Regions from separate parts of the Streptomyces sp. 1222.5 genome, predicted to be linked through region 2. Evidence: riboswitches for the same ligand, from Rfam matches in the RefSeq annotation. Region 2 holds a riboswitch; the other holds the start of a gene.
The links. A riboswitch is a leader RNA that binds a small molecule or an ion and turns the genes downstream of it on or off. The one in region 2 is predicted to bind guanidine.

Region 1: it holds a riboswitch for guanidine, as region 2 does, so the genes downstream of both, BLW57_RS24040 (DMT family transporter) here and BLW57_RS03645 (MBL fold metallo-hydrolase) in region 2, are expected to answer to the same signal.

Annotation. Positions count from the first base shown of each region.
Region 1 is NZ_FNSZ01000001.1:5,318,855-5,333,132, reverse strand. It holds gene BLW57_RS24080 (SGNH/GDSL hydrolase family protein) at 1-960, shown strand, start outside; gene rdgB (RdgB/HAM1 family non-canonical purine NTP pyrophosphatase) at 1,016-1,618, shown strand; tRNA gene BLW57_RS24070 (tRNA-Leu) at 1,676-1,749, opposite strand; partial or broken gene BLW57_RS42470 (hypothetical protein) at 2,242-2,632, opposite strand; gene bcp (thioredoxin-dependent thiol peroxidase) at 2,768-3,235, opposite strand; gene BLW57_RS24050 (DUF3618 domain-containing protein) at 3,329-3,658, shown strand; gene BLW57_RS24045 (GroES family chaperonin) at 3,759-4,061, shown strand; guanidine-III (ykkC-III) riboswitch at 4,151-4,219, shown strand; gene BLW57_RS24040 (DMT family transporter) at 4,257-4,577, shown strand; gene BLW57_RS24035 (transglycosylase domain-containing protein) at 4,603-7,554, opposite strand; gene BLW57_RS24030 (ABC transporter permease) at 8,521-9,321, shown strand; gene BLW57_RS24025 (ABC transporter permease) at 9,371-10,135, shown strand; gene BLW57_RS24020 (ABC transporter ATP-binding protein) at 10,139-11,149, shown strand; gene BLW57_RS24015 (DUF1707 SHOCT-like domain-containing protein) at 11,159-11,911, shown strand; gene BLW57_RS24010 (hypothetical protein) at 11,988-12,392, opposite strand; gene rph (ribonuclease PH) at 12,540-13,277, opposite strand; gene BLW57_RS24000 (PTS sugar transporter subunit IIB) at 13,355-13,588, opposite strand; gene BLW57_RS23995 (PTS transporter subunit EIIC) at 13,773-14,278, shown strand, end outside.
Region 2 is NZ_FNSZ01000001.1:759,181-773,458, forward strand. It holds gene BLW57_RS03635 (hypothetical protein) at 54-320, shown strand; gene BLW57_RS03640 (PP2C family protein-serine/threonine phosphatase) at 732-1,856, shown strand; guanidine-III (ykkC-III) riboswitch at 1,901-1,968, shown strand; gene BLW57_RS03645 (MBL fold metallo-hydrolase) at 1,981-2,859, shown strand; gene BLW57_RS03650 (XdhC family protein) at 2,894-4,036, opposite strand; gene BLW57_RS03655 (xanthine dehydrogenase family protein molybdopterin-binding subunit) at 4,029-6,227, opposite strand; gene BLW57_RS03660 (FAD binding domain-containing protein) at 6,224-7,216, opposite strand; gene BLW57_RS03665 ((2Fe-2S)-binding protein) at 7,213-7,809, opposite strand; gene BLW57_RS03670 (TetR/AcrR family transcriptional regulator) at 8,115-8,693, shown strand; gene BLW57_RS03675 (DoxX family membrane protein) at 9,398-9,949, opposite strand; gene BLW57_RS42865 (ATP-binding protein) at 10,073-13,297, shown strand; gene BLW57_RS03685 (FAD-binding oxidoreductase) at 13,362-14,278, shown strand, end outside.

The DNA.
Region 1 (14,278 bases), 4.6 Mb from region 2:
GCGGCCGCCGCGGAAACGATGCGCCGCCTGACCTTCAACGGCAGCGCCGGTGTCGTCATACCCGCCGGCGGACAGATCGTCAGCGACGCCGTGCGCCTCGCCGTTCCGCACGGCGGCGACCTCCTGGTCACCACCTACTCCCCCACCGCGTCCGGCCCGGTCACCTACCACCCGCACGCCCGGCAGATCTCCTACGTGGCCGACGGTGACCGCACCGAGGACACCACCGCAGCCCCGTACACCCAACAGACGCCGTACTGGCGCTATCTGACGGCCGTGGACGTCCTCAGCAACGAGGCCGAGGGCACCGTCGTCGTCTTCGGCGACTCCATCACCGACGGCGTCACCTCGACCATCGGCGCCAACCGCCGCTGGCCCGACGTCCTCGCCGGACGGCTGCGCACCGCGCTCGGCGGCGGACGCCAACTCCCGCGCTACAGCGTCGTCAACGAGGGCATCAGCGGCAACCAGGTCCTCGCCGACGGCTTCGGCCGGCCCGCGGAGAACCAGAGCGGACTGGGCCGCTTCGGCCGCGACGCGCTCTCCCGCACCAACGTCAAGGTCGTCGTCATCGACCTCGGCATCAACGACATCCTGCGCAACCCCCGGCTCGCCGACCCCGACCGCATCACCGCCGGGCTGCGCACCCTCGTCCGCCAGGCACACGCACGCGGCCTCAAGGTCGTCGGCGCCACCCTGATGCCCTTCGAGGGCCACCGCGGCTTCACCACGGCCCGGGAGGCGGTACGGCAGCAGGTCAACGCGCAGATCCGGGCCGGCGGGGTGTACGACGCCGTCGTCGACTTCGACAAGGCCCTGCGCGACCCCTACGCCCCCCACCGCCTGCTCCCCGTGTACGACTCCGGTGACCATCTGCACCCCAGCGACCTGGGCTTCGCCAAGATGGCCGAGACGTTCGACCTGTACACGCTCAGGGGCGCGGGCCAGGCGGAGCTGTAGCCGACGGGGGCGGGGCGGGCGGCACCGGGCACGGGCGGCCAGGAATACTGGCCGCATGACCCGCCTGATCCTCGCCACCCGAAACGCCGGAAAGATCACCGAGCTGAGGGCGATCCTCGCCGACGCCGGGCTCCCCCACGAACTGGTCGGCGCCGACGCCTTCCCCGAGATCCCCGACGTCAAGGAGACCGGCGTCACCTTCGCCGAGAACGCCCTGCTGAAGGCCCACGCCCTGGCCCGGGCGACCGGTCTTCCCGCCGTCGCCGACGACTCCGGCCTCTGCGTGGACGTTCTGGGCGGCGCCCCCGGCATCTTCTCCGCCCGCTGGGCCGGCCGGCACGGCGACGACAAGGCCAACCTCGACCTGCTCCTCGCCCAGCTCTCCGACATCGCGGAGGAACACCGGGCCGCGCACTTCGCCTGCGCCGCCGCGCTCGCCCTGCCGGACGGCACGGAACGGGTGGTCGAAGGCCGGCTGCGGGGCTCCCTGCGGCACGCTCCGGCCGGCACGAACGGCTTCGGCTACGACCCGGTCCTCCAGCCGGAGGGCGAGACCCGCACCTGCGCCGAGCTGAGCCCCGCCGAGAAGAACGCGATCAGCCACCGCGGCAAGGCGTTCCGCGCCCTGGTACCGGCGGTCCGGGAACTGCTGGACTGAGGATCACAGAGAGGGCCCGGCACCTTTGATTCAAAGGTACCGGGCCCTCTCTGCCTGTGCGCCCGGTCGGACTTGAACCGACAACATCAGGCTTCTAAGGCCTGCCTCTCTGCCAATTGGAGTACGAGCGCCTGTAGCCCCCTACTTTACTGGGCGAGAGTATGCCGTCGCGGGTCGTCTCGGCACCAGGCGGTTGTCGTCGCGTGGCAGTTGGCACAGCAGGCGAAGGTTGCTCCGACTGTCGTCGCTCCAGTCGCCGTTGATGTGGTCGACCGTGGAGTGCACGGCTAAGCAGACAGGTGCGCGTCCGACGTCGGCCGCGTGCTGGACCAGGATGTCCTCCGCGCGCCTGACCCGGTCCGAGCGCCGCCTGCCGTGGTGGGCCTGTCCGAGGAAGGGCGCGGTGGAAGGCGGTCCTCGGCGATCCATGTGCGCAGCATGGCGCGTTGGGTGCCGTCGTCCGGGCGCCCGAGGCGGCGCAGCGCCTCGGCGACGGAGACCGACTCGGTGACGGCCCTGCACGACTCGTCGGGTTCGGGGCGGGCACGCCTGCACCTCGTCGAGGCTCGCACACCGCTCGGCGGCTTCGGCCAACCGTTCACGTGTGTACCGCACGCCACCGCTCATCGGACGCCACCCCGGGGCCTCTTGGCCCGACCGCGGTGATTGTCCGTATCGAGTGGCAGTCGGGGCAGAGCAACCGAAGGTTGCCGATGCGGTTGTCGCACCAGTCGCGCCACAGCCGGCGCAGCGCTCCTCGATGCCGAGTTCACGCACCACCTCATTGATGCCGACGGACACCGCCACCACCGGCTCGAGAACTTCGCGCGTCCACCGCGCCCCCTCCCGCTCGAAGTGGGAGACGTCCACGCCGAGTTTCCTCATCCGCTCCAGCACGTACCGCCGCGACGGGCTTCCCGGGTCCACCCCCAGCCGTTCCAGCGCCTCCGACCGTGTTCGTGATGCACGAGCCGCTGCCTCCAGCCGGTCCTTGGCATACGTACCGGCCGCCATCGAGTTGCCTCCATCACGGGCAGGCGTTCCCCGCCCGTCCGGAGTAACGAACCGGTTATCGGACAGTCACGTCCGGAATGACGGCAGACGGCCCGCGCCGGGGTCCGGGGCGGGCCGTGGGTGGGAAGCGCGGCCTCAGATGCCGAGGTCCTTGATGATCTTGGCTACGTGGCCCGTCGCGCGGACGTTGTAGAGGGCGCGTTCCACCTTGCCCTGCTCATCGACGACGATCGTGGAGCGGATCACGCCCATGTACGTCTTGCCGTAGTTCTTCTTCTCGCCGTGGGCGCCGTAGGCCTCGGTGGCCTTCTTGTCCGGATCGGCGAGGAGGGTGACCCGGAGGGACTCCTTCTCGCGGAATTTCGCCAGCTTCTCCGGGGCATCCGGGGAGATACCGATGACGTCGTAGCCGGCGCCCGCGAGGACGTCGAGGTTGTCGGTGAAGTCGCAGGCCTGCTTGGTGCAGCCGGGAGTGAGGGCGGCGGGGTAGAAGTAGACGATGACCTTGCGGCCCTTGTGGTCCGACAGGGAGACCTCGTTGCCGTCGGCGTCGGGGAGGGTGAAGGCGGGGGCCACGTCCCCCGGCTGGAGTCGCTCGCTCATCTGGCCAGCGTAACCGGGGGGCCTTGCGATGCGGCGCGGGGATGAGCTGACAGACTGTTCGGAACAGCATCAGAAGACTTCGGAGGCCGTACGGTGGCGGACACGTCGGACACGAGAACACCGGCGCAGATCGAGGCGGACATCAGGCGCCGCCGCGAAGTGCTGGCCGAGACGCTCGACGAGATCGGGATGCGGGTGCATCCGAAGACGATCGTCGGGGATGCCAGGGCCAAGGTCGTCGCCAACATCGATCACACGGTCGGGCGGGCCTATGTGCAGGTCAATCGGGTGGTGAGCGAGGTCAGGGCGCAGTTCGTCGACGAGGACGGGGCAACCAGACTGGAGCGGGTCGTGCCGGTGGCGCTGCTCGCCGTCGGGGTCGTGGGGCTGCTCGCTCTGGGCGCCCGGCGGCGCAAGGGCTGACCCGGCCCGGTACGGACGTGTCGAAGGCAGGTAGGTTCGAGGCGTGAGCGCCAACAGAAACCAGCAGAGCACCCCCCACCACGACAAGCTGCCGATCCGGATGCTGCACGACCGGGTCCTGGTCAAGCAGGAGACCGGTGAGGGCGAGCGGCGGTCGGGCGGGGGCATTCTGATTCCCGCGACCGCGGCGGTCGGGCGGCGGCTGGCGTGGGCCGAGGTCGTCGCGGTCGGCCAGAACGTGCGCACCGTGGAGCCGGGCGACCGGGTCCTGTTCGACCCGGAGGACCGGGCCGAGGTGGAGGTGCGGGGCGTGGCGTACGTGCTCATGCGGGAGCGTGATCTGCACGCCGTGGCCGCGGACCGTTTCGAGGGGTCGGAGGACTCCACGGGGCTGTATCTCTGAGCCCCCTCGATCCTCGATCCTCCCTGTCCCACCTCTGATTCGATGGCGGAGGGGGCCGGTGACCGCGGTCACCGGCCCCCTCCGCCGTTCTTTTGCTATGTTCGAAAGCGAGCCCGACGAGACGCGCCGTACCGGGTCGAAGGCAAAGACGACGCACCGGAGGAAGAGTCGTCGCCCGTCTCGGAGGTGCCTGTCATGGCCTGGGTTCTGCTTGTCGTCGCCGGTCTGCTGGAAGTCGGCTGGTCGATCGGGATGAAGTACACCGACGGATTCACCCGGCCGCTGCCCAGTGTGCTCACCGGTGCGGGGATCGTCGCGAGCATGGTGCTGCTGTCGTACGCCGCGAAGTCGCTGCCCATCGGTACCGCCTACGGCGTGTGGGTGGGCATCGGGGCGGCCGGGGCGGCGGTGCTCGGCATGGTGTTGCTGGGTGAGCCGGTCACCGCCGCCCGGGTGTTCTTCGTGTGTCTGCTGCTGGTCGCCGTGGTGGGGCTGAAGGCGACCGGCGGTCACTGACGTCTCAGCCGCGGCCCATGGGGGCTCACGGCCGCCGGGCGGTCAGTGGCTGGCCGCCCGTGCCGGTGGTGGTGCCGCCGCCGGTGGTCCCGCCCCCGTCGGTTCCGCCGCCGGGGGTGCCGCCGCCGGTCGTGGTGCCTCCGCCGGTGGTGTCGCCGCCCGTGGTGGTGCCGCCGGTCGCCGTGTCCCCGCCGGTGGTGTCGCCGCCCGTGGTGGTGCCTCCGTCGGTGGTCGTGCCGCCGTCGGTGGTGCCTCCGTCGGTGGTCGTGCCGCCGTCGGTGGGGGTGCCGGTGGTACCGCCGTCGGTCGGGGTGGCGGTCGCGCCGCCGTCGACCTGGCCGCCGTCGGTGGTGCCGCCGTCGTCCTGGCCGCCCGTGCCGGGCGTGGCGGAGCCGGTGGCGCTGGGCTCCTCGGTCCTGTCGGCTCCCGGTTCCAGCCGGAGGTCGAACTCGGCGGTCGGCTTGCCCTTCAGCGCCTCGCCCGTGTACTGGGCCCAGATCTGGGTGGGCGGGCCGCCGCCGTTCATGCGGGCCTGGCCGAGGGCGCCGTACAGCGGCCGGTGCTTGGCGGTCACCGGGTCCTGGCCCATGACGGAGACGACCGTGGCGAGGTCCGGGGTGTAGCCGGCGAACCAGGCGGCGGTGTCCTCCTCCGCGGTACCGGTCTTGCCGGCCGCCGGGCGGCCCGCGGCCTGGGCGGCGGTGGCGGTGCCGCTGTCGACCACGCTCTGCAGGATGGAGGTGGTGGTGTCGGCGGCCTCGCGGCTCACGGCCTGCTCGACGGGCTCCTCGGGCAGCTTGACGACGTCGCTGCCGTCCTTGGTGATCTTCTCGATCATGGTGTACGTGCCGTGCTTGCCGTGGTTGGCGAGCGTCGCGTACGCCTCCGTCATGTCCAGGACGCTGGCGTTGGCGGTGCCGAGGGCGATGGACGGGTACGGCTGGAGGTCCGGGGTGCCGGCGGGGATGCCGAGGTCGACCGCGGTCTGCTTGACCTTGGCGGGGCCGACGTCGACGGCCATCTGCGCGTACACGGAGTTCACCGACAGGTCGGTGGCCTTGCGGACGGTGATGTCGCCGTACGACTTCTCGTCCTCGTTGGACGGGGCGTAGCCGCCGCCGGTCCAGCCCTCGACGGGGCGCCGGCTGGTGCCGTCGTAGACGGTGTTGGGGGTGATCGTGCGGCCGTCCTGGGTGGTGGAGCCGTTCTCCACCGCGGAGGTGAACACGAACGGCTTGAAGGTGGAGCCGACCTGGAAGTCACCGCGGGTCGCGCCGTTGGTGTACTGCTTCACGTAGTCGATGCCGCCGTACATCGCGACGATCTTGCCGGTCCTGGGGTCGATGGAGGCGCCGCCTGCCCGGACGTAGCTGTCGACCTTGCGGTTCTTCTTGTCCAGCTTGGACATCAGCTGGTCGTCGACCGCCTTGACGAAGGCGTTCTGCTTTTTCTTCTGGATGGTCGTGGTGATGCGGTAGCCGCCGGCCTCGAGCTGGTCGGCGTCGATGATGTCGTTCTTGACCAGGTAGTGCTTGATCGCGTCGACGAGGTAGCCGCGCTGGCCGGACAGGCCGGTGGAGACGGTCTGCTCCTTGGGCATGGGGAACTTCAGGCCGACGCGCTCGGACTCCTTGAGCCAGCCCTTCTTGACCATGCCGTCGAGGACGTAGTTCCAGCGGGCGACGGCCGCCCTCTTGTTCTCGGGGTGGGCGACGACGTCGTACTCGCTGGGCGCGTTGACGAGCGCGGCGAGGTAGGCGGCGCGGGCCGGGTCGAGGTCCTGGGCGTCCATGCCGTAGTAGGCCTGGGCGGCGGCCTGGATGCCGTAGGCGTTGCGGCCGAAGAAGCTGGTGTTCAGGTAGCCCTCGAGGATCTCGTCCTTGGACTTCTGGCGGTCCAGCTTGATCGAGATGAAGAACTCCTTGGCCTTACGGGTGACCGTCTGTTCCTGGGCCAGGTAGTAGTTCTTCACGTACTGCTGGGTGATCGTGGAGCCGGACTGCTTGCCCTTGCCGGTCGCGGTGTTCCAGCCGGCGCGGAGCATCGCCTTGAGGTCGACGGCGGACTCGGTGTAGAAGTCGCGGTCCTCGGCGGCCAGGACGGCGTGCTGGGCGGGCTTGGAGATCTGGGCGAGGTTGACGTTCTCGCGGTTGACGTCGCCGTCGCGGGCGAGCTGGGAGCCGTCCGAGTAGAGGAAGACGTTGCTCTGCTTGGTCGCGATGGCGTTGGCCGGCGGGATCTTGACGAGGGAGTAGCCGAGGAAGAACAGGCCGATGATCAGGAGGACGCCGATCACGAAGGTGCCCAGCACCATGCGCCAGGTGGGCAGGAGCCGCCGCCAGCCGGTGCGCTTGGGGCGCTTGCCCTTCTTGCCCTTGCCCGCGGGGGCGGGGCCGTCCGGCGTGGCGGCGCCGGCGGCGGTCTGCCGCGGGTCGTCGGCCTGCGTGGCCGGGTGGGCCGCCGTGGTCTCCGGGCCGCCGCGTCCGGCCGCGCCGACGGCGCCTGCCGGGGAGCCCTGGGCCGTACCGGCGGCGCGGGCGGCACGAGCGGCGCGGGCGGCGCCCACGCCGCCGGCGGCCGCGGTTCCGGCGGCCGCGGTTCCGGCGGCCGCGGTTCCGGCGGCCGCGGCCTCGCCTGCGGCACCGGCGGCCTTGCTGAGACCGGCCGCGCCCAGGGCGCCGGCACCGGCAGCGCCCGCGGCCTGGGCGGCGCGGTTCGTGCCGCCCTGACGGGGCGCGGGCGGCCGGGGCGTGCGGCCGGGGCTGTTCTGCGCGTCGGCGGCCCCCTTGGCGGGAGCGTCCGGCTCGCCCGCGCGCGGTGCGTTGACGCGTCGGAGGATCTGGGTGCTCTCGGGCGCCCGGTCCTCGCCGCCGCCCGAGGCTGCCCCGCCCGCCGTGCCGCTCGGCGCCGACTGCGTGGGGCCGGACGGCGAGGACGACGTCTGGGGCCGGCGGGGCGGCGTGACACGGCGGAGCACCTGTGTGCTGTCGGCCGGCCGGGACGCCTCCGCGTCGACCGGCCCCTGCTGCTTGCCGACGGCGGGCCGCTTCGGGGCGGCGCCGGCGCCCTGCCCACCGGTGGCTCCGCCGGTCGCGGACCCGCCCTGGTCAGCCGAAGGCTCACCGGACGCCGAGCCCTTGCCCGTCGCCGAGCCGCCACGGGACGCCGACGCACCACCGGAAGCGGCACTCCCACCGGACGTCGGCGCGTCACCGGGTGCCGGGGAACCACCGGACGCCGAGCCCTTGCCCGAGCCGCCACGGGACGCCGACGCACCACCGGAAGCGGCACTCCCACCGGACGTCGGCGCGTCACCGGGTGCCGGGGAACCACCGGACGCCGAGCCCTTGCCCGAGCCGCCACGGGACGCCGACGCACCACCGGAAGCGGCACTCCCACCGGACGCCCCCGAACCCGGAGCCGCCTGGCCGCCGGGCGTCGGTGCGTCACCGGGTGCCGTGGAGCCGCCGGAGGCCGCCGCGCCGTTCGAACCCTCCCGGGATGCCTCGCGGGCTCGGGCGATGGAGGTCGTCCGGTCCTGGGCCGTGCCGGAGCGCGGGCCGTCACCCGGACGGGTGCGCTCGGCGTCACCCCCGCGGGTAGCGGCCCGGCTCGTCCCCTTCTCCCCCTCGGCGGCCTTCTCCTCGCGGCCCCCCGGGCTTCCGGGCCCTTCAGCCGGCAGCGGCTTTTCCGGCGCCACGCCTTCGTTCGGCTGCTGCGGCTGCGGCTCGTCGCTCATCTCGTGCACGGACTCCTGTTTCGCGTCGTACGTTTCCCGTACGCCTCGTACGCCTTCTGCGCCCCCTGTTTGAAGACTCTCGCACCTGGCGTTCCGTTCCCGAATTCCGGCACGCTTCGGCCACGGAAATGCGTGGCCGGGCGTCGGGCCTCCGGGCTAGGCTCCTGCGCTTCGGTGTCGAGCTGTCCAGGGAGGTCGACTGACGTGGGCGCGGGACGGTTGTACGGGGCCGTCGCGGCGGGGGGATTCAGACGGTACGCGACCTATCGGGCGGCCACCGCGGCAGGGGTGTTCACGAACACGGTCTTCGGGCTGATCCTCGTCTACACCTATCGCGCGCTCTGGGACGAGCGTCCGCACCTCGGCGGGTACGACCAGGCGCAGGCCGTGACCTACGTGTGGCTGGGGCAGGCGTTGCTGTCGACCCTCGCGATCGGCGGCGGCGGTGTGGAGAGCGAGCTGATGGACCGCATCCGTACGGGGGACGTGGCGATCGACCTGTACCGGCCCGCCGATCTGCAGCTGTGGTGGCTGGCCGCCGATCTCGGGCGGTCGTTCTTCCAGCTGCTGGGGCGGGGGGCGGTGCCGTTCTTGTTCGGGGCGCTGTGCTTCCCGGTGTACCTGCCGTCGGACGCCGGTACCTGGCTGGCCTTCCTCGTGGCGGTGCTGCTGGCGATGCTGGTCGGTTTCGGCATCCGGTATCTGGTGGCGCTGAGCGCGTTCTGGCTGCTGGACGGCACGGGGGTGGGGCAGATGGCGTGGCTCGCGGGGTATTTCTGCTCGGGGATGCTGCTGCCGCTCAACGTGTTCCCGGGCGCGCTCGGGGATGTCGTGCGGGTGCTGCCCTGGTCGTCGCTGCTGCAGGCGCCGGCGGACGTGCTGCTGGGGCACGCGGATCCGCTGGGGACCTATCTGTTCCAGGGGGCGTGGGCGGTGGTGCTGCTGGGCGCCGGGCGGCTGGTGCAGTCGGCGGCGACGCGCCGGGTGGTGGTGCAGGGTGGGTGAGCGCGGCCGGGTGCTGGAGGGGGCGCGGGCGTATCGGCTGATCGCGGCGATGTGGGTGCGGTCCACGATGGCCTACCGCCTCTCCTTCGCGATGACCACGTTCGGGAACTTCGCGGCGACCTTCTTCGACTTCGTCGCGATCATGCTGATGTTCTCGCGGGTGGACGCGCTGGGCGGCTGGTCGCTGCCGGAGGTGGCGTTCCTGTACGGGCTGTCGGCGACCGCGTTCGGGCTGGCGGACCTGCTGATCGGGTCGATGGAGCGGCTGGGGCGGCGGGTGCGCGACGGGACGCTGGACGCGCTGCTGGTGCGGCCTGTGCCGGTGCTGGCGCAGGTGGCGGCGGACCAGTTCGCGCTGCGGCGCCTCGGCCGGGTGACGCAGGGGCTGCTGGTGCTGGGCTGGGCGGTGTCCGGGCTGGACGTGGTGTGGACCCTGCCGAAGCTGCTGCTGATGCCGGTGATCGTGGCGAGCGGCTGCGGGATCTTCTGCGCGGTGTTCGTGGCGGGGGCGGCCTTCCAGTTCCTCGCGCAGGACGCCTCGGAGGTGCAGAACGCCTTCACGTACGGCGGTACGACGCTGTTGCAGTATCCGCCGTCGGTGTTCGCGAAGGAGCTGGTGCGCGGGGTGACGTTCCTGCTGCCGCTGGCCTTCGTCAACTGGCTGCCCGCGGCCTATGTGCTGGGGCGGCCGTATCCGCTGGGGCTGCCGCGGTGGGTGGCGTTCGTCTCGCCGCTGGTGGCGGTGGGGGCCTGCGCGCTGGCGGGGCTGGCCTGGCGGGCGGGACTTCGTTCGTATCGGAGCGCGGGGAGTTAACGGATGACGGACGGCGACTTCACGGGAGCGGGGCGGGGCCTCGCCGGGTCCGGGGACGGTTTCATCGCGCTGGAGGGCGTGGAGAAGGTCTTCGAGGTGCGCAGGAAGGCCGGGTTCCTCCGGCGGGAGCGGCGCGAGGTGCGGGCGGTGGACTCGCTCTCGTTCACGGTGGGGCGTGGGGAGATGGTCGGCTACATCGGGCCGAACGGTGCCGGGAAGTCGACGACGATCAAGATGCTGACCGGGATCCTGACGCCGAGCGGGGGGCGGCTGCGGGTGGCGGGGATCGATCCGTCGCGGGACCGCAGGCGGCTGGCGCACCGGATCGGGGTGGTGTTCGGGCAGCGGACGACCCTGTGGTGGGACCTGCCGCTGATCGACTCGTACCGGCTGGCGCATCGCATGTACCGCATCCCGGACGCCCGTTACCGGGAGAACCTGGACCGGCTGGTGGAACTGCTGGAGCTGGGGGCGCTGTTGGACGTTCCGGTGCGGCAGCTGTCGCTGGGGCAGCGGATGCGCGGGGACATCGCGGCGGCGCTGCTGCACGATCCGGAGGTGCTGTACCTGGACGAGCCGACGATCGGCCTGGACGTGGTGTCGAAGGCGAAGGTGCGGGGGTTCCTGCGGGAGTTGAACACCGAACGCGGTACGACGGTGCTGCTGACCACGCACGATCTGCAGGACATCGAGCAGTTGTGTTCACGGGTGATGGTGATCGACCACGGGCGGCTGATGTACGACGGTCCGCTGGCGGGGCTGCACGAGGCCGGGGAGAGCGAGCGGACGCTGGTGGTGGACCTGGAGCGGGAACTGCCGCCGGTGGAGGTGGCGTCGGCGCGGGTGGTGCGGGTGGAGGGGCCGCGGCAGTGGCTGGCGTTCCCGGCGGGGCAGTCGGCGGCGCCGCTCGTGGCGGAGCTGGCGGCCCGGTATCCGCTGGTGGACCTCTCGGTGCGGGAGCCGGACATCGAGGCCGTCATCGCGAAGATGTACGCGGAGAAGGCGGTCTCGTAGGCTGCTGCCATGACCGACGACGCAGTCCCGGATCTCCGGGCGTCCGACGCCGACCGTGAGCGGGTCACCGAGGTCCTGCGGGACGCTCTGGCCGAGGGCCGGCTCGACATGGAGGAGTTCGAGGAGCGGCTGGAGGCGGCGTACAAGGCGCGTACGTACGGCGAGCTGACGCCGCTGACCCGTGATCTGCCCGCCGCCGGCGCGGCGGTGTCCGCTCCCGTCTCGTTCACCAAGGCACCGGCGGAGCAGGGCGGTTGGGCGGGTCGGATCGTCGGGGGCGGGGGCACCTCGACGGGCGGGTTCGCGGTCATGTCGGGGTTCGAGCGCAAGGGCCGCTGGACGATGCCCAAGCGGTTCAACGCCTTCGTCCTCATGGGCGGCGGCGAGATCGACCTCCGGGAGGCGGACTTCGCGGACCGCGAGGTCGAGATCAACGTCGTGGCCGTCATGGGCGGGGTGCAGGTCGTCGTGCCGCCGGGCGTCGAGGTCGTGGTGCGCGGCGTCGGGGTGATGGGGGCGTTCGAGCATCCCCGTGACGACGGGCCGCCCGAGCCGGGCGCGCCTCGGGTCGTCATCGGCGGTTTGGCGTTCTGGGGCGGGGTCGGGGTGGAGCGGAAGGTCACCCGGGCCGAGCGGCAGCGGCTGAAGGAGCAGCGCCGTCAGGAGCGGCTGGAGCGCAGGGAGTCCCGGCACGAGCTGCACCGGACGCGCCGCGAGGAGCGGTACGAGGAGCGGGAGCGGCGCCGGGACGACCGGTACTGACGGTTCGCCGAGCGGCCGCGGGCCGGTTCGCGGCCGGTCGCGTGGTTCTCCGCGCCCCGTCGGGGCGCGGAGCCCGCTACGAGGTGCAGACCTTGGTGAGTTCGCCGGCCGCGTCCGTGACGGGGCTGACGTCGGGGGTGTTGTCGCCGTTCCTGATCGACGCGCGGACGTTCGCGACGGCCTTGTTCAGGTCGTCGACGGCCTTGTTGACGTCGGCGTTGTCGGTCTTGTCGCCGATCTTGTCGAGGTTCTTGTCGATGGCGGCGAGGGAGGCGTCGAGCTGTGTGGGGTCGTCGGAGGCGTTCTCCACGGCCTGCTGGAGGTCGGTGACGCTGTCCGCGATGGAGTCGGCGGTCTGCACGCAGTCCAGGGCCTTGTTCACGGCGTCGCAGCCGGTGGTGAGGCCGGCGGTGAGCGCGGCGGCGGCCACGGTGGCGGCGATGGTGGTGACGCCACGGCGTCGACGGCGGCTGGCGGCCATGGTGATGGGTCCCTCCCCTGGTACGGCTGGCCGGGCGCACGGTGGTGGGCCGTGCACCCGTACCCGTAGGACGCCGGGAAGGGGCGCCTGGTTGCCCGTGAGTACGGGCAGTCTTGGCCGTCCCTTTACTCGGGGGCGGGGTGGCCGCTACGCGCCGAGGGTGGTTTCCAGGGCTGCACGCTGGAGGGCGGTGAGCTCGGTGCAGCCGGCGACGGCGAGGTCGAGCAGGGCGTTGAGTTCGGTGCGGTCGAAGGGCTGGGCCTCGGCGGTGCCCTGGACCTCGACGAAGCGGCCGTCGCCGGTGCAGACGACGTTCATGTCGGTCTCGGCGCGCACGTCTTCCTCGTAGCAGAGGTCGAGCAGGGGCACGCCGCCGACGATGCCGACGGAGACGGCGCTGACGGTGCCGGTCAGCGGCTGCCGGCCGGCCCTGATCAGCTTCTTGCCCTGGGCCCAGGCGACGGCGTCGGCGAGGGCGACGTAGGCGCCGGTGATGGCGGCGGTGCGGGTGCCGCCGTCGGCCTGGAGGACGTCGCAGTCGAGGACGATGGTGTTCTCGCCGAGCGCCTTGTAGTCGATGACGGCGCGCAGGGAGCGGCCGATGAGCCGGGAGATCTCGTGCGTACGGCCGCCGATCCTGCCCTTGACGGACTCGCGGTCGCCGCGGGTGTTGGTGGAGCGGGGCAGCATGGCGTACTCGGCGGTGACCCAGCCCTCGCCGCTGCCCTTGCGCCAGCGCGGGACGCCCTCGGTGACGGAGGCGGTGCAGAACACCTTGGTGTCGCCGAAGGAGACGAGGACGGAGCCCTCGGCGTGCTTGCTCCAACCGCGTTCGATGGTGACCGGGCGGAGCTGTTCGGGGGTACGGCCGTCGATGCGAGACATGGCGACGAGCCTAGCCGTACGGACGGAAGGGGCTCCTCCCGCGTCGGGAAGAGCCCCTTGAGGGTGAACCGTGGGGTTCACATCATGTCTTCGATCTCCGCGGCGATCGGGTCGGCGTCGGTGCCGATGACGACCTGGATGGCGGCGCCCATCTTCACGACGCCGTGGGCGCCGGCGGCCTTCAGGGCGGCTTCGTCGACCAGCGAGGGGTCGGACACCTCGGTGCGCAGCCGGGTGATGCAGCCCTCGATCTCCTCGATGTTGTCGATCCCGCCGAGTCCGGCGACGATCTTCTCAGCCTTGCTGGCCATGTTGCTTCTCCCTGATCCGAACCGCTTTGTCGCAGTAACCCACAGTTGGCCCATCTTCGCGAGCGGTCATGCCGTCCGTGCCGAATGATGGCGATCACGACAGCGGAACCGTCCGCCAACTGGTCTACACCACCGTGGGGACGGTCGCCAAACCGCGTCCGAGTCGAGTGGCCGGAGGACGCCCATGAGCGCCGAGAGCGCACGCCCCGACGGTACGGCCGGTCCGGCGCGGGCACGCTGGAACCGTGTGTTCCAGGGTCTGCAGAAGATGGGCCGCAGCCTCCAGCTGCCGATCGCCGTGCTGCCGGCGGCGGGCCTGCTGATCGGACTGGCCCAGCCGGGCGTGGTCGGGGAGGGTGGCCTCGGCTGGACGACCGTCTCGAAGGTGATGCTGGGCGCGGGCGGCAGCCTGCTCGACGGTTCCCTCGGGCTGCCGCTGCTGTTCTGCGTCGGTGTCGCGATCGGCATGGCGAAGAAGGCGGACGGCTCCACGGCGCTCGCGGCGGTGGCGGGCTTCCTCGTGTACTACGGGGTGCTGCGTCAGTTCCCGGAGGACTGCCCGGGCGGCTCCACCGCGGTGGCGAACGTCGGCTGCCAGGTGAGCGACGGGTCGGTGACGGCCTTCACCTATCAGAACCCCGGCGTTTTCGGCGGCATCGTGATGGGGCTGCTGGCCGCGTCCCTCTGGGC
Region 2 (14,278 bases):
TCCCCCTCGTCCCGGAAACCCCCACAAGAGGTGGAAAGAAGGAAGGCAGGCCCATGAAAGGACAGCGAGCGAGGCGCCTGTGCGCGTTGACCGCGATCGGCGTTCTCATGGCCGGTGGCGCTGCCGTCGGAGCAGCGGGCTCGGCCTCCGCGGCCACTCCGGACCACGCACCGGCCTATGGTGGCTGCTCCGATGGCGGCGGCTGGTGGAACGGCTACTGCAACGGCTACGGAAACCGGGGCGACTTCTACCGCAACGGCTTCATCGGCGGCAACGGTTTCGTCGGTGGCGGCGGTGTCGTGGTGATCGTGCTGGGCTAGGCGGTGGAGAGGAACAGCAGGCACAACGACCGCACAGGACGGTCGGGGCATCATGCCGCGGCCCGATGACACGAGTTCGCACGGTTCACGCCGGGCACGGCCCGGCGTGAACCGTGCGGTCGTCGGAACATGCCGCCTGGTGGAGCAATCACGGTGTGCCGCGGCCCGGCGCAGCAGGCTGGTGGTTCTTGTCGGGGCCGGGTGACGGGAGACCGGGGTGCGAAGGCCGCGTAAGCCGAACCGACGGGCGGGCCGTGCGCCCGCGCGCCGTACCACCCGCACCGCTCCGCCCGTTCGCGCGCAGGCCGCGGCGTCCGCGCACGGGAGCGACGGGTGAGGCTCGGACAGGGCCGGCGGGACCCGCAGGCCGTCCCGGCCGCCCGGACCGGGCTGCCCGCGCCGCCGGCGTGGATGCGCTGGCTCCCGGTGCTGTACGTCGCGGGCCTGCTGGTGCTGGAACCCTTGACGCCGGTGGACTGGCCGGTGAGTTTCGTGCTGGTCGCGCTGCCGCTGGTGGCGGCCTTCGCCCACGGGCCGGCGGTGGTGGCCGCCACGACGGTGTTCGCCATCGTCTTCGAAGGCGTCCTGGCGGGCACCCCGTGCTGCGCGGGCCGGGCCGTCGGCTATCTGTGGGACCGCCACTACGTGGCCTCCTACGTGTGCACCGCCCTGGTGGGAGCGCTCGGCACGGTACTGGCCGCCCACCGCACCCACCGTGAGCGCACGCTCGCGGACGTACGCTTCGTGGCCGACATCGCCCAGCGCGTCCTGCTCAGACCCGTGCCGCACCGGATCGGCGCCCTGCGGCTGGACAGCCTCTACGTGTCCGCCGACGCGGAGGCGCGCATCGGCGGCGACCTGTACGAGGCCGTCCCCACGGCGCACGGCGTCCGGCTGCTCATCGGGGACGTACGCGGCAAGGGCCTGCTCGCGGTGGAGACCGCCGCCGCGCTGCTCGGCGCCTTCCGCGAGGCGGCGCACGACGAACCCGATCTCCCCGCGCTGGCGGACCGCGTGGAGACGAGCATGAGCCGCCGGGCCACGCAGCTCGGCGGCAGTGAACTGGCGGAGCGGTTCGTCACCGCGGTCTTCGCCGAGATCCCGCCGCGCGGGAACGTCGTGCGGGTCGTCAACTGCGGCCACCCTCCCCCGCTCCTCATCCGCCCCGGCGAGGTGCGCGAGCTGGACCGCGGGCGGTCGGCTCCGCCGCTGAACCTCGGCATGCTCGTCGGGGACACCTACACCGTCGACGAGTACGACTTCGGCCCCGGAGACCAGCTCCTGCTGTACACGGACGGCATCACGGAGACCCGCGACCCGGCCGGCACGTTCTATCCGCTGCTCCAGCGGCTGCGGTCCTGGGGCCCGTTGCCGCCCCGGGAACTGCTGGCGAACCTCCACGGCGATCTGCGGGCCTACAGCCACAACCGGCTCACGGACGACACGGCGGCGCTCTCCGTGTACCTGCTCGCCGACGAGCCGTCCCGGGCGGCCCCGCCGTCGGCCGACACCGGCCGGAGCGGCGAACCGGGCTGAGACCAGGGGCCCGGCCCGTCGAACAGGTGCGTGGTAGCGTCCCGGCGGAGGCGCCGACGTGCCTGCCCCGGACGAGATGTGCGCCGTACCCGGTCCGCCAAGACGACGCACGCGCGGAGGCATCGTGGACAACGGCACGCACCCGATCGACTTCGGCGGCACCCCGCCCCGGGCCCGCCCGCTGGACGTGCGGTGGATCCACGGCTCGCCGTCGGCCAAGCACAACACCGACCCCGACATCCAGGTCCACGCCTACGACGAGCACACCTTCGTGCTGCGGCAGAACAAGGCGGTTCACTACGAGGCGCCGTTCCTGTTTCTGCTGTGCGGCGCGGAACGGGCCGTGCTCATCGACACCGGGGCCACCGAGTCCGCGGAGTTCTTCCCGCTGCGCCGGGTGGTCGACGCGACGCTCGCGGACTGGCTCGAACGCCATCCCCGGGACGGATACGAACTGCTCGTGCTGCACACGCACGGACACGGTGACCACGTCGCGGGCGACGGCCAGTTCGCGGACCGCCCCCGCACCACGGTGGTGGGCGCCGAACCCGCGGTCGCCTGGCGGTACTTCGGGTTCGACGCGGACCCCGACGCGGTCGCCCGGGTCGACCTCGGCGGCCGGGTGCTGGAGTGCCTGGCCACCCCGGGCCACCACGAGGCGGCCGTCACCTATTACGACCCGCCCACCGGGCTGCTGCTCACCGGTGACACGGTCTATCCCGGCCGGCTCTACATCCAGGACGTGGCCGCCTTCACCCGCAGCATGGACCGCCTGATCGAGTTCGCCGGCCGCCGGCCTGTCACGCATGTGCTCGGCTGCCACATCGAGATGACGACCGAGCCGGGCGTGGACTACCCGGTCCGCACCACCTACCAGCCCGACGAGCCCCCGCTCCAGCTGACCCCCGGCCACCTGCGCCGGATCCGGGACGCGCTCGCCGACCTGGGCGACGACGGGTCCCGGTACGCCCACTCCGACTTCATCCTCTGCCCGCAGGACTGACCGGATCCGGGACCCGGACCGGTCGGGGCGTGGATCAGGCCGCGGCCGTGGCGCCGCCCGGTTCCCGGTCGCGGTGGATCGGCGTTCCCGAACCGGTCAGCGGAGCACCCGTGCCGCCCCGCCGGGCGGCGACGATCTCCGCCGCGATCGACAGGGCGGTCTCCTCGGGGGTACGGGCGCCCAGGTCGAGACCGATCGGCGACCGCAGCCGGGCCAGTTCGCGCTCGCTGACGCCTTCGTCCCGCAGCCGCCGGTCGCGGTCCTCGTGGGTGCGGCGCGAACCCATCGCCCCGACGAACGACACCGGCATGGCCAGTGCCGTCCTGAGCAACGGTACGTCGAACTTCGGGTCGTGGGTGAGCACGCACAGGACCGTGCGGGCGTCGGTCGTGGTGCGCCGCAGGTAGCGGTGCGGCCAGTCGACGACGACCTCGTCGGCGTCGGGGAAGCGGGCCCGGGTGGCGAAGACGGGGCGGGCGTCGCAGACGGTGACGTGGTAGCCGAGGAACTTGCCCGCCCGTGCCAGCGCCGCCGCGAAGTCGACCGCGCCGAAGACGATCATCCGCGGCGGCGGCACGCTCGACTCGACCAGCAGGGTGAGGCCGCCGGGGCAGCCCGAGCCGTCCGCCGAGACGTCCACCGTGCCGGTACGGCCGGCCTCCAGCAGGGCCCGCCCCTCGGCGGCGGCGGTCCGGTCCAGGCCGGCGTGGCCGCCGAGACCGCCCTCGTGCGTGCCGTCGGCCCGCACCAGCAGCGCGCGGCCGAGGAGTTCGGCGGGGCCGCGGGCGACGCGGACGAGGGCCGACGGTTCGCCCCGGGCGGCCGAGGACACGGCCGGCCCGAGGACCGCCCGGGCGGGCGCCCGCCCACCCACCGGCGTGATCAGCACCTCGATCGTCCCGCCGCAGGTCAGTCCCACCGCGAAGGCGTCCTCGTCGCTGTAGCCGAAGCGTTCGACGATGCTCTGCCCGGTGTCGAGCGCCTGTCGGCACAGGTCGTAGACCGCGCCCTCCACGCAGCCGCCCGAGACCGAGCCGATGACACTGCCCGCGGTGTCGACCGCGAGGGCGGCGCCGGGACCGCGGGGGGCGCTGCCGCCGACGGCCACCACGGTGGCCACGGCGAACTCCCGCCCCTCCTCGATCCATTGATCCAGTTCCCCGGACAGGTCAAGCATCCGGCGCTCCCCCGGTTTCCGGTCCGTCTCCCGGCAGCGGCCTGCTTCCGGAGGCCCCCGCGTCCCCGGACGCCGCGAGGACACGGTCCGGCCGGATGGGGAGGTTGCGGTGACGGGTGCCGGTCGCGTGCCAGACCGCGTTGGCGATGGCGGCCGCCGCTCCCACGATGCCGATCTCGCCGATGCCCTTGATGCCGACGGGGTCGTTCGGGTCCGGGTCCTCGATCCAGTCGGCCTCGACGCGGAGCACGTCGGCGTTCGTGGCCACGTGGTAGCCCGCCAGGTCGGCACCGACGACACCGCCCGAGGCCCGGTCCCGTACGGCTTCCTCGTGGAGAGCCATGGAGATGCCCCAGATCATGCCGCCGACGAACTGGTTGCGCGCGGTGAGCGGGTTGACGATCCGGCCCGCCGCGAAGACGCCGAGCATGCGCCGCACGCGGACCTCGCCGGTGGCGGGGTCCACGGCCACCTCGGCGAACTGGGCGCCGAAGGAGTGCCGTTCGGCCGGCGCGAGGGCGCCGATGGCCGCGGTGGTGTCCGACCGTACGGTGATGCCCTCCGCGGGGATGTCCGTGCCCAGGGCCAGCCTGTCCCGCAGTTCGCCGGCGGCGGCCGTGACGGCCCAGGCCCAGGAGCGGGTGCCCATGGAACCGCCTGCGATCATCGCCGGGCCGAAGTCGCTGTCGCCGATGCGCACCCGGACGCGCTCCGGGGGCACACCGAGCGCGTCGGCGGCGACGAGGGTGAGGGCCGTACGGGCTCCGGTGCCGATGTCGGCAGCGGCGATCCGCACGCTGAAGGTGTCGTCCGGGTGGGCGGTCACGGTCGCGGTGGACGGCGCGGCGCCCGCCGGGAACGAGGCGGCGGCCGTGCCGGTGCCCAGCAGCCAGCGTCCCTCCCGGCGCAGGCCGGGTCGCGGGTCGCGGTCCGCCCAGCCGAACCTGCGGGCGCCCTCCCGGAAGCAGGCGGCCAGGTTGCGGCCGGCGAACGGCAGGCCGGAGACGGGGCCCTTGTCGGGTTCGTTGCGCAGGCGCAGCTCGATCGGGTCGAGGCCGCACTTCTCGGCGAGTTCGTCCAGCGCCGCTTCCAGGGCGAACGATCCCGGTGCCTCGCCGGGGGCGCGCATGAACGTCGGTGTGGGCACGTCGAGGGGTACGACGCGGTTGGCGGTGTGGTGGGCGTCGGCGTCGTACATCACGCGGGCGACGCCGGCGCTCGGTTCGACGAACTCGTGGACGGTGGAGGTGAGGCTGACCGAGCGGTGCTCCAGTGCGCGCAGGCGGCCGTCGGCGTCGGCGCCGAGCCGGACGTGCTGGGTGGTGGGGCTGCGGTAGCCGGCGAGCGAGAACATCTGGCGCCGGGTCAGGACCACGCGTACGGGGCGCTGCAGGACGGTCGCGGCCATCACCGCGGCCACCTGGTGGGCGCGCACGCCCTTGCTGCCGAAGCCGCCGCCGACGTGTTCGGAGCGGACGCGCACGGCGGCGGGGTCGAGCGAGAAGAGGTTCGCGAGCTCGCCGATGACCCAGGTGGCGCCCTGGTTGGAGTCGATGACCTCCAGCCGTCCGCCGTCCCAGCGGGCGGTCGCCGCGTGCGGCTCCATCGGGTTGTGGTGCTCTTCGGGGGTGGTGTACTCCTCGTCCACGACGGCGGCGGACGCGGCCAGTTCGACGTCCAGGTCCCCCTTCTCCGTCACGGCGGGCATGTGTCCGTCCACCGGGTGGGCGTCGGGGTGCTCGCCCGTGAACTCCACGTCGTGGGGCTGCTGTTCGTAGTGGACCACCAGTGCCTCCGCGGCCTCCCTGGCCTGTTCGGAGGTCTCGGCGACGACGAGGGCGACCGGCCAGCCCAGGTGCGGTACGCGGTCGTGCTGGAAGACGGCGCAGGTCGGGTCCGGCGGGATGCCCAGCAGGCCGACGTAGTCGGTCGAGACGCGGGGCGCGTTGCGGTGGTCCAGGACGGCGAGGACGCCCGGCATGGCGAGGACGGCGTCGGTGTCGATGGCGCTGATGCGGCCGCGGGCGACGGTGGACAGGGCCAGCCAGCCGTACGCGAGGTCGGCGAAGGGCACCTCGCCCGCGTAGCGGGCCGCTCCGGTGACCTTGTCCCGGCCCTCCACGCGGGTGTGCGCCGTACCGACTGCAGGGGCGGGTGCGGGTGTCCGGGTTCCGGTGGTGGCGGTGGTCATCGGGCGGACTCCTCGGTGAGTCGGGTCAGCTCGGCCACCACGAGGTTGCGCATGAGGGCCACCTTGTATCCGTTGTGCGGCAGCGGCCTGGCCGCCGCCAGTTCGGCGTCCGCCGCTGCCGCGAAGGTCGTGGCGTCGGCCGGAGCGCCGATGAGGACGCGTTCGGCTGCCAGGGCGCGCCAGGGACGGGAGGCGACCGCGCCGAGCGCCAGGCGCGCGTCCCGGACGACGCCGTCGCGGACGTCGAGCGCGGCGGCGAGGGAGCCGATGGCGAACGCGTACGAGGCACGCTCGCGGACCTTGCGGTAGCGGGAGCCGGCGGCGACCGGGACGGGCGGCAGCGTGACGCCGGTGATCAGCGCGCCGACGGGCAGGGCGGTCTCCAGGTGCGGGGTGTCGCCGACGGGCAGGTAGAACTCGCCGAGCGGCAACTCCCCCGGCCCGTCGGGGGCTTCGTAGTGCACGACGGCGTCGAAGGCGGTGAGGGCGACGGCCATGTCCGAGGGGTGTACGGCCACGCAGTGGTCGGACGCGCCCAGGATCGCGTGGTTGTGGTGGTCGCCCTCCAGGGCGGGGCAGCCGCTGCCGGGTACCCGCTTGTTGCAGGGCGCGGTGATGTCGGTGAAGTAGCCGCAGCGGGTGCGCTGGAGCAGGTTGCCGCCGACCGTGGCCATGTTGCGCAGCTGGCCGGAGGCCCCGGCCAGCACCGCCTGTGCCAGCGCCGGGTAGCGCCGCCGGACCTCGGGGTGGGCGGCCAGGTCGCCGTTGGTGACGGTGGCGCCGATGCGCAGGCCGCCGTCGGGTGTGGATTCGATCTCGTCGAGGGGCAGTTCGCGGATGTCGATGAGCCGGTTCGGCCGTTCGACACCGGTCTTCATGAGGTCGACGAGGTTGGTGCCGCCGCCGAGGAAGCGGGTGTCCGGGTCCGCGCCGAGCAGGGCGACGGCGCCGGCCACGTCGGACGCGCGCTGGTAGCCGAACTCCCTCATGCCACAGCCCCCTCGGCGTCGGTCGCGGAGCCGGCGGGCGCCCGTCCGTGGGTGTCCGCGCTCGTGCCGGCCGCGGCCGCGCGGGCCACCGCCTCGACGATCGAGACATAGGCGCCGCAGCGGCACAGATTGCCGCTCATCCGTTCTCGGATCTCGTCGGCGGTCAGGGGCGGTGGTCCCGCTTCGGGCCTGACGTCGTCGGTGACGGCGCTCGGCCAGCCGGCGGCGTGCTCCTCGATCACCCCGATCGCCGAGCAGATCTGTCCGGGGGTGCAGTAGCCGCACTGGTAGCCGTCCAGGTCGAGGAATGCCTGCTGCACGGGGTGCAGCCGCTCGCCCTCGGCCAGTCCTTCGACCGTGGTGATCTCGTGGCCTTCGGCCGCCACGGCCAGTTGCAGGCAGGAGACCGTTCGGCGCCCGTCGAGCAGAACGGTGCAGGCACCACATTGCCCCTGGTCACAGCCCTTTTTGGAACCGGTCAGATCGAGGCGCTCACGCAGGGCGTCGAGCAGCGTGGTGCGGTGGTCGACGGGCAGTGTGTACTTCTCGCCGTTGATCTTCAAGGTGATGACACTGGACGTCGATAGGGCCATGAGCAGCTTCTTTCGCGTTTCCAAAGGGAATTGGGGGTCCGGCGACAGGAGTGCCGGCTGGTGCGAAGCGTGCGAGGTGGGTGCCGGGGCAACGTGAGGAACCGGATGCGCGGGGACCTGACCGCGGGCGGCAGGTCCCGACTGCCGGTCGGCGGATACCGAGGTGGCAGGCGCCGACTGCCGTGAGGCCTCGCCCGCGGCTATCGTGGGCGTAACCGGACGACTGTCCGCTACCCCTGAAACGTAACGGACAGTTGTCCGCTTAGCAAGTGCGGGCTTCGGCCAGGAACCCGCGAGGAGGACGAGTGCCGCAGAAGAAGGACGCACCCCTGCGCTCGGACGCCCAGCGCAACCGTGAACGCATCCTGGAAGTGGCACTCACCGAGCTGACGCGCTGCGCGGACGCCCCGCTGAGCGCGATCGCGAAAAAGGCCGGCGTCGGGCAGGGCACGTTCTACCGCAACTTCCCCAACCGCGAGGCACTGGTCCTCGAGATCTACCGGCACGAGATGCAGCAGGTCGCCGACAGCGCCTGCCACTTGCTGCGGACCAGGCCGCCCGAGCGTGCGCTGCGGGCCTGGATGGACCGGCTGGCGGAGTTCGCCATGGCCAAGGCCGGCCTGGCCGACGCGATCCGGCAGGTCACCGGTGCCCCGGGCGGACCGGCGAAGCCGGAGCCCACACCGGTCGCCGCCGCGGCGGACCTCCTCCTGCGCGCCAACGAGGAGGCCGGCACCATCCGCCCGGGCGTCACCGCCGACGACCTCCTCCTCGCCATAGCGGGCCTCTGGCAGCTCGCTCCGCACGAGGACTGGCAGCCACGCGCCGCCCGCCTCTTCGACCTCGTCATGGACGGCCTGCGCACGGGGGCGCCCGAGGGCTGAGCACGTCCGGCCCACGTCGCCCGGCAGAGGCTCGGCAGGGACGCGGCGCCGCCGGTGTCCGCCGACGGGTCCGTGCCCGGCGCGGCGCCACCGGTGCCCGCCCGACGAGTTCGATCACGGCCGGGAACGACCGCGACGGGGCAGCACGCGGTACCGGCCCCCGGCAGGTGCTCGGCAGGGACGCGGCGCCGCTGATGTCCGCCCGCCGAATTCGAGCCCGGCCCCGCCCTCGGGCACCACAGGGTGGCGGCCCGCCTGCCGGAGCACGGCCGGAAACGACCGCGACGAGGCGGCACGCGGTACCGGAGGCCGGGTGCCGACACCACTCACAGGACCGAGGTGTCCGCCGACGGGTTCATGCCCGGCCCCGCCCTCGGGCACGACAGGATGGCGGCCCGCCTGCCGGAGCACGGCCGGAAACGACCGCGACGAGGCGGCACGCGGTACCGGAGGCCGGGTGCCGACACCGCTCACAGGACCGAGGTGTCCGCCGACGGGTTCATGCCCGGCCCCGCCCTCGGGCACCACAGGGTGGCGGCCCGCCTGCCGGAGCACGGCCGGAAACGACCGCGACGAGGCGGCACGCGGTACCGGAGGCCGGGTGCCGGCGCCACGTCGCCCGGCGGGGGCCCGGCAGGGATGCGACGCCGCCGGTGCCCGCCGGCGGGTCGGCGCGCGTACCGGAGGCCGGGTGCCAGCGCCGCTCACAGGCCCAAGGTGACCGCCGCTCCGACCCCGCCCAGGCCGAGGGCGACCGCGGCCTCGGGCCAGCCGCCGCGGCCCCAGGGGAGGTAGTGGTCGACGGAGAGGCGGCCGGGACCGATGGCCGCGACGGCCAGGGCGGCCACGGCGATGCAGACGTTGTACTCCACACCGCCGTCCTCGTCCCAGAGACCGTGGGCGCCGGTGACGGTCACCATCGCGTTGATCATCGTGCCGATCAGCGCGGCGGCCGCGAGCGGCGTCAGCAACCCGAGGGCCAGGCCGAGTCCGCCGAGGAACTCGGACCCGCCGCCGATGACGGCGAAGACCTTCCCCGGGCGGTATCCGAGCCCGGCGAAGGCCTGACCGGTCGCCGTCAGGCCGCCGCCGCCGAAGAGTCCGAACAGTTTCTGCGCGCCGTGCGCGGCCATCAGCAGCCCGAAGGTCAGCCGCAGAAGCAGCAGGCCCCAGTCCGCGGCGGACGACGTCGATGCGTTCGTGGCGTGCGCGTCCGCCGGACCTGGCGGACGGCGCGGAATGCGATTCTCGTTCATGCCAGTGCTCCGATAGCGCGCCGCAACGGGCATTGCCCCCCTGCCGATCCTTCCGCCGCGTCCATGATCACGCATCCGGGGCGGGCCCGGACCCCGGGCGGTAGCCTGCTCGTGAGGACAGCCATGGCCGACGAGGTACGCATCCGGCTCCTCGGCGGGTTCGCGGTGGCGGTCGAGGACCGCCCGGTCGCCGCCGGGGCGTGGCGCCTGCGCAAGGCCCGCAGCCTGCTGAAACTGCTCTGCCTGGCACCCGGCCACCGGATACACCGCGAACAGGTCTACGACCTGCTGTGGCCCGGCCTCGACCGGTCGGCGGCGTCGAACAACTTGCACCAGGTGCTGTACGCGGTGCGCCGCGCGCTGGCCGCCACGGGAGCGCCGGGTGAGGTCGTGGTGCTCCGCGACGACATGGTGGTCCTCGGCCCGGAGGGCGGCGTACGGGTCGACCTCGACGCCTTCGACGAGGCGTCCCGGCGGGCCTCCGACGGTGGCGGCACCGCGGCCTACCGCGCCGCACTCGACCTGGCCGGGCCCGGTCTGCTGCCGGAGGACCGGTACGAGGCCTGGGCGGGCGAGGCGGCCGAGGCGCTGGAGAGACGGCGCGCGGCCCTGCTGCTCGGCCTCGCCGAGGCGCTGGAGCAGGATCACGACACGGCCGGGGCCCTCGACGTACTGCGGACCCTGGTGGCCGGGGATCCCCTGCACGAACCCGGTCACCGGGCTCTGATGCGCGTCCTGGCCGAGGCGGGGCGGCGCCGGGAGGCGCTGGCCGTGTACGAGAGTCTGCGGGACGCGCTCCGGCGCGACACCGGCGCCGACCCCGACCCGCAGACGCGCGGGCTCTACCGTGCGCTGCTGGCCGACTCGGTCGAGCCCCCAAAGGAGCCGGCGCCCCTTCGGCACCGGCTGCCGGCACCGGCCACCGCGCTCATCGGGCGGGAACGGGAGATGGCGGAGATCGTACGGTCCCTGGGGTGCGGCAGGTTGCTCACCCTCACCGGGGCCGGTGGTTGCGGCAAGACCCGGCTGGCGCTCGCCGTGGCTGCCCGCCGGGGCGGCGACTTCCGGGACGGTGCCTGCTTCGTGGACCTGGCCGGGCTGGCGGAGCCGGACCTCGTGCCCGAGGCGGTCGCGACCGCTCTGGGGCTCCCCCTGCCGCCGTCGGGCGGGAGCCGGCAGGCGCTGGTGGCCCAGCTGACCGGACGGGAGCTGCTGCTGGTGCTGGACAACTGCGAGCACCTCGTCGACGCGTGCGCCGCCCTGGCCTCCCAGGTCATCGCGCGCTGTCCGGGCGTCGTCGTCCTCGCGACCAGCCGGGAGCCGTTGCGCAGCTACGGGGAGCGGACCTTCCGGGTGCCCTCGCTGGGGCTGCCGGATCCGCACCGGCTGCCGTCCGTGGCGGAATTGGGCCGCTTCGCCTCCGTACGGCTGTTCACGGAGCGCGCGGCGCAGGCGGACCCGGGGTTCCGGCTGACCGACCGGAACGCCACCGCCGTCGCGCAGATCTGCTTCCGGCTCGACGGCATGCCGCTGGCCCTCGAACTCGCGGCGGCCCGGGTGCACGTGCTGGCGCCGCGGCAGATCGCCGAACGGCTCGACGACGCCCTGGTCCTCCTCGGCCGGGGCGACCGGCGGGGCGTGACCCGGCAGGAGACGCTGCTGGCCACCCTGGAGTGGAGCCATCGCCTGCTCGACGAGGAGGAACAGCGCCTGTTCCGCCGGCTCGCGGTGTTCGTGGGCGGGTTCTCGCTGGCCGCCGCCGAGCAGGTGTGCGCGGACGGCGCGGACGAAGGCGCCGTCCTGGACGTCCTCGACCGGCTGGCCGACAAGTCCCTGGTGTCGGTGGAACCCCGGCAGGACGAGGTGCGCTACCGGCTGCTGGAGACCATCCGCCAGTACGCCGCGGGCCGGCTGCGGGCCGCCGGGGAGGCGGCGGCGACCGAGGTCCGGCACCGGCGTTTCTACCTGGCGCTCGCCGAGTCCTGGGACCGCGAGCCGCCCGCGGGGGTGCCGGCCGCCACGTCGCTGGAGCTGGAGGCCGACCACGGCAATCTGCGGGCCGCCCTGCGCTCCCTCCTGCGCGACGAACCGGACGGCGCGCTGCGGCTGGCCGTCGCCCTGCGGTCGTTCTGGGCCGAACGGGGACTGCTCGCCGAGGGCCGGCGATGGCTGGAGGACGCCCTGGCCGCCGCGCCGGACCCGTCCCCGCAGAGGGCACGGGCGCTGATGGGACGGGCCGTGCTGGCGATCCGCCTGGGTGACGGCGCCCCGCTGGAGGAGATCGCCGAGCAGATCGTGGCGGTGCACCGGGGACGCCCGGACCCGGCGGCGCTGGCGTCCGCCCACTGCCAGCGGGCCATCCTGCTCTGGATGCGCGGCTCGTGGGAGCGGGCCCGCACCGCCCTCGACGTCGCGCGCGCCCTCGCCCTGGAAGCGGGTGAGCCGTCGGTCCTCGCCGCCGCCGCGCATCTCGCGGGCGTCTGGGCCGTCTGCCGCGGTGAGGGCGCGGCGGCCCGGGAGGCAGCCGGGGAGAGCCTGCGGCTGCTGGAGGACGTCAAAACCGGCTGCCGGCCCTTCTTCCCGGTCATCACACCGGGTTACACGGTCGAGGAGGCCGCGTCCGGACAGGTCTCGCTGTACTTCGAGGAGACGGTGCTGGCCGGCCGAGCGGTGGGCCCGTCCCGCGCCCGCGGCCACGCCCTGGCGAACCTCGCGTGGGCGTGCCGCCTCGACGGGGACACCGGCGCCGCCACGACGGCGGCGGAACGCGGTGTCGACTGCTTCCGCGGGCTGGGCGACCCGTACGGCGAGTCCCTGGCCCTGAACACGCTCGGCAACGTCCTGCGCGGCGCGGGCGATCCGGAGGCCGCCGGCCCGTGCCTGGACGCTGCGCTGGCGATCAGGCGCCGCCTCGGGGACCGGCGCGAGGAGGGCATCACCCTCGGCTGCCTGGGGCTGCTCCGGCTGGCCGGTGGTGAAACCGGCGCCGCCCGGACCGCCTTCACCCGGGCCCTCGCGGGCTTCGAGGAGACCGACGATCTCCCGGGCACCATCAACGGCCTGCTGCACCTGGGGCTCGTCGCCCGGGCCTCCGGCGACCCGGTACGCGCCCGTACCCTCCTCGGCCGTGCCCGGGAGCTGGAGCACGTCGCCGGGTCGACGTCCGCCGCCGGCTGGGTCTGCCTGATGCTGGCGCGGTTGCAGGAGCAGGCGGGGCAGCACCGGGCGGCCGAGGCGACGGCCGCCCGGGCCGGCGAGTTGTTCGCCGGCCTCGGCGACGCCCGGGGAACGGCCGCCCTGCGCCGCACGATGCCACGGGCGGCCGGCGGCAAAGCCGCTGCTGAGTGAGTGCTAAGAGCCGCTGCCTACGGTCGTGGGAGTCAGCCGAAGCACTCACACCGAGGAGCCGACCATGTCGATCGACACGGCAAAGGGGGTCCTGGGGGACGCCACGATCGCCGAGCTGGAGGCGGGCCTGCGCGGCACCGTCGTGCGTCCCGACGACGCCGACTACGACCGGGCCCGCGCGGTCTGGAACGGGTGCCACGACAAGCACCCGGCCCTGATCGTGCGCTGCGCCGGGACGGCCGACGTGATCCGCGCCGTCGAGTTCGCCCGCAGCCAGGACCTGCTCGTCGCCGTGCGCGGCGGCTCGCACAGCATCGCCGGGTTCTCCACCTGCGACGACGGCATCGTCATCGACCTGTCCGCCATGAAGGGCGCGGTCGTCGACCCCGTGCGGCGCCGGGTGGTCGCCCAGCCGGGCATGACCTGGGGGGACCTCGACCACGAGACCCAGGCGTTCGGGCTCGCCGTGACCGGTGGCCTGGTGTCCACGACCGGCATCTCCGGCTTCACCCTCGGCGGCGGGGTGGGCTGGCTGCTGCGGCGCCACGGCCTGGCCTCCGACAACCTGACGGCGGCCGAGGTCGTGACGGCGGACGGCCGCGTGGTGCGCGCGGACGCGCGGGAGCACCCGGAGCTGTTCTGGGCCCTTCGGGGCGGCGGCGGGAACTTCGGTGTCGTGACCTCCCTGGAGTACCAGCTGCACCCGGTCGGGCCGCAGATCCTAGGCGGCCTGATCGTCTACCCCCTGGATCAGGCCCGGCAGGTCGTCACGGGCTGGCGGGACCTGATCGGCGGCATGCCCGACGAGCTGACGACGCTGGTCAACCTGATGACGGCGCCTCCCCTGCCGTTCCTGCCCGAGGAGGTGCACGGCACCAGGGTCGCGGTGGTGCTCGGGATGTACGCGGGCGCCCCGGCCGCCGGCGAGGCGGCGGTGGCTCCGCTGCGGGCGCTGGGCACCCCCGTCGCCGACCTCATGGG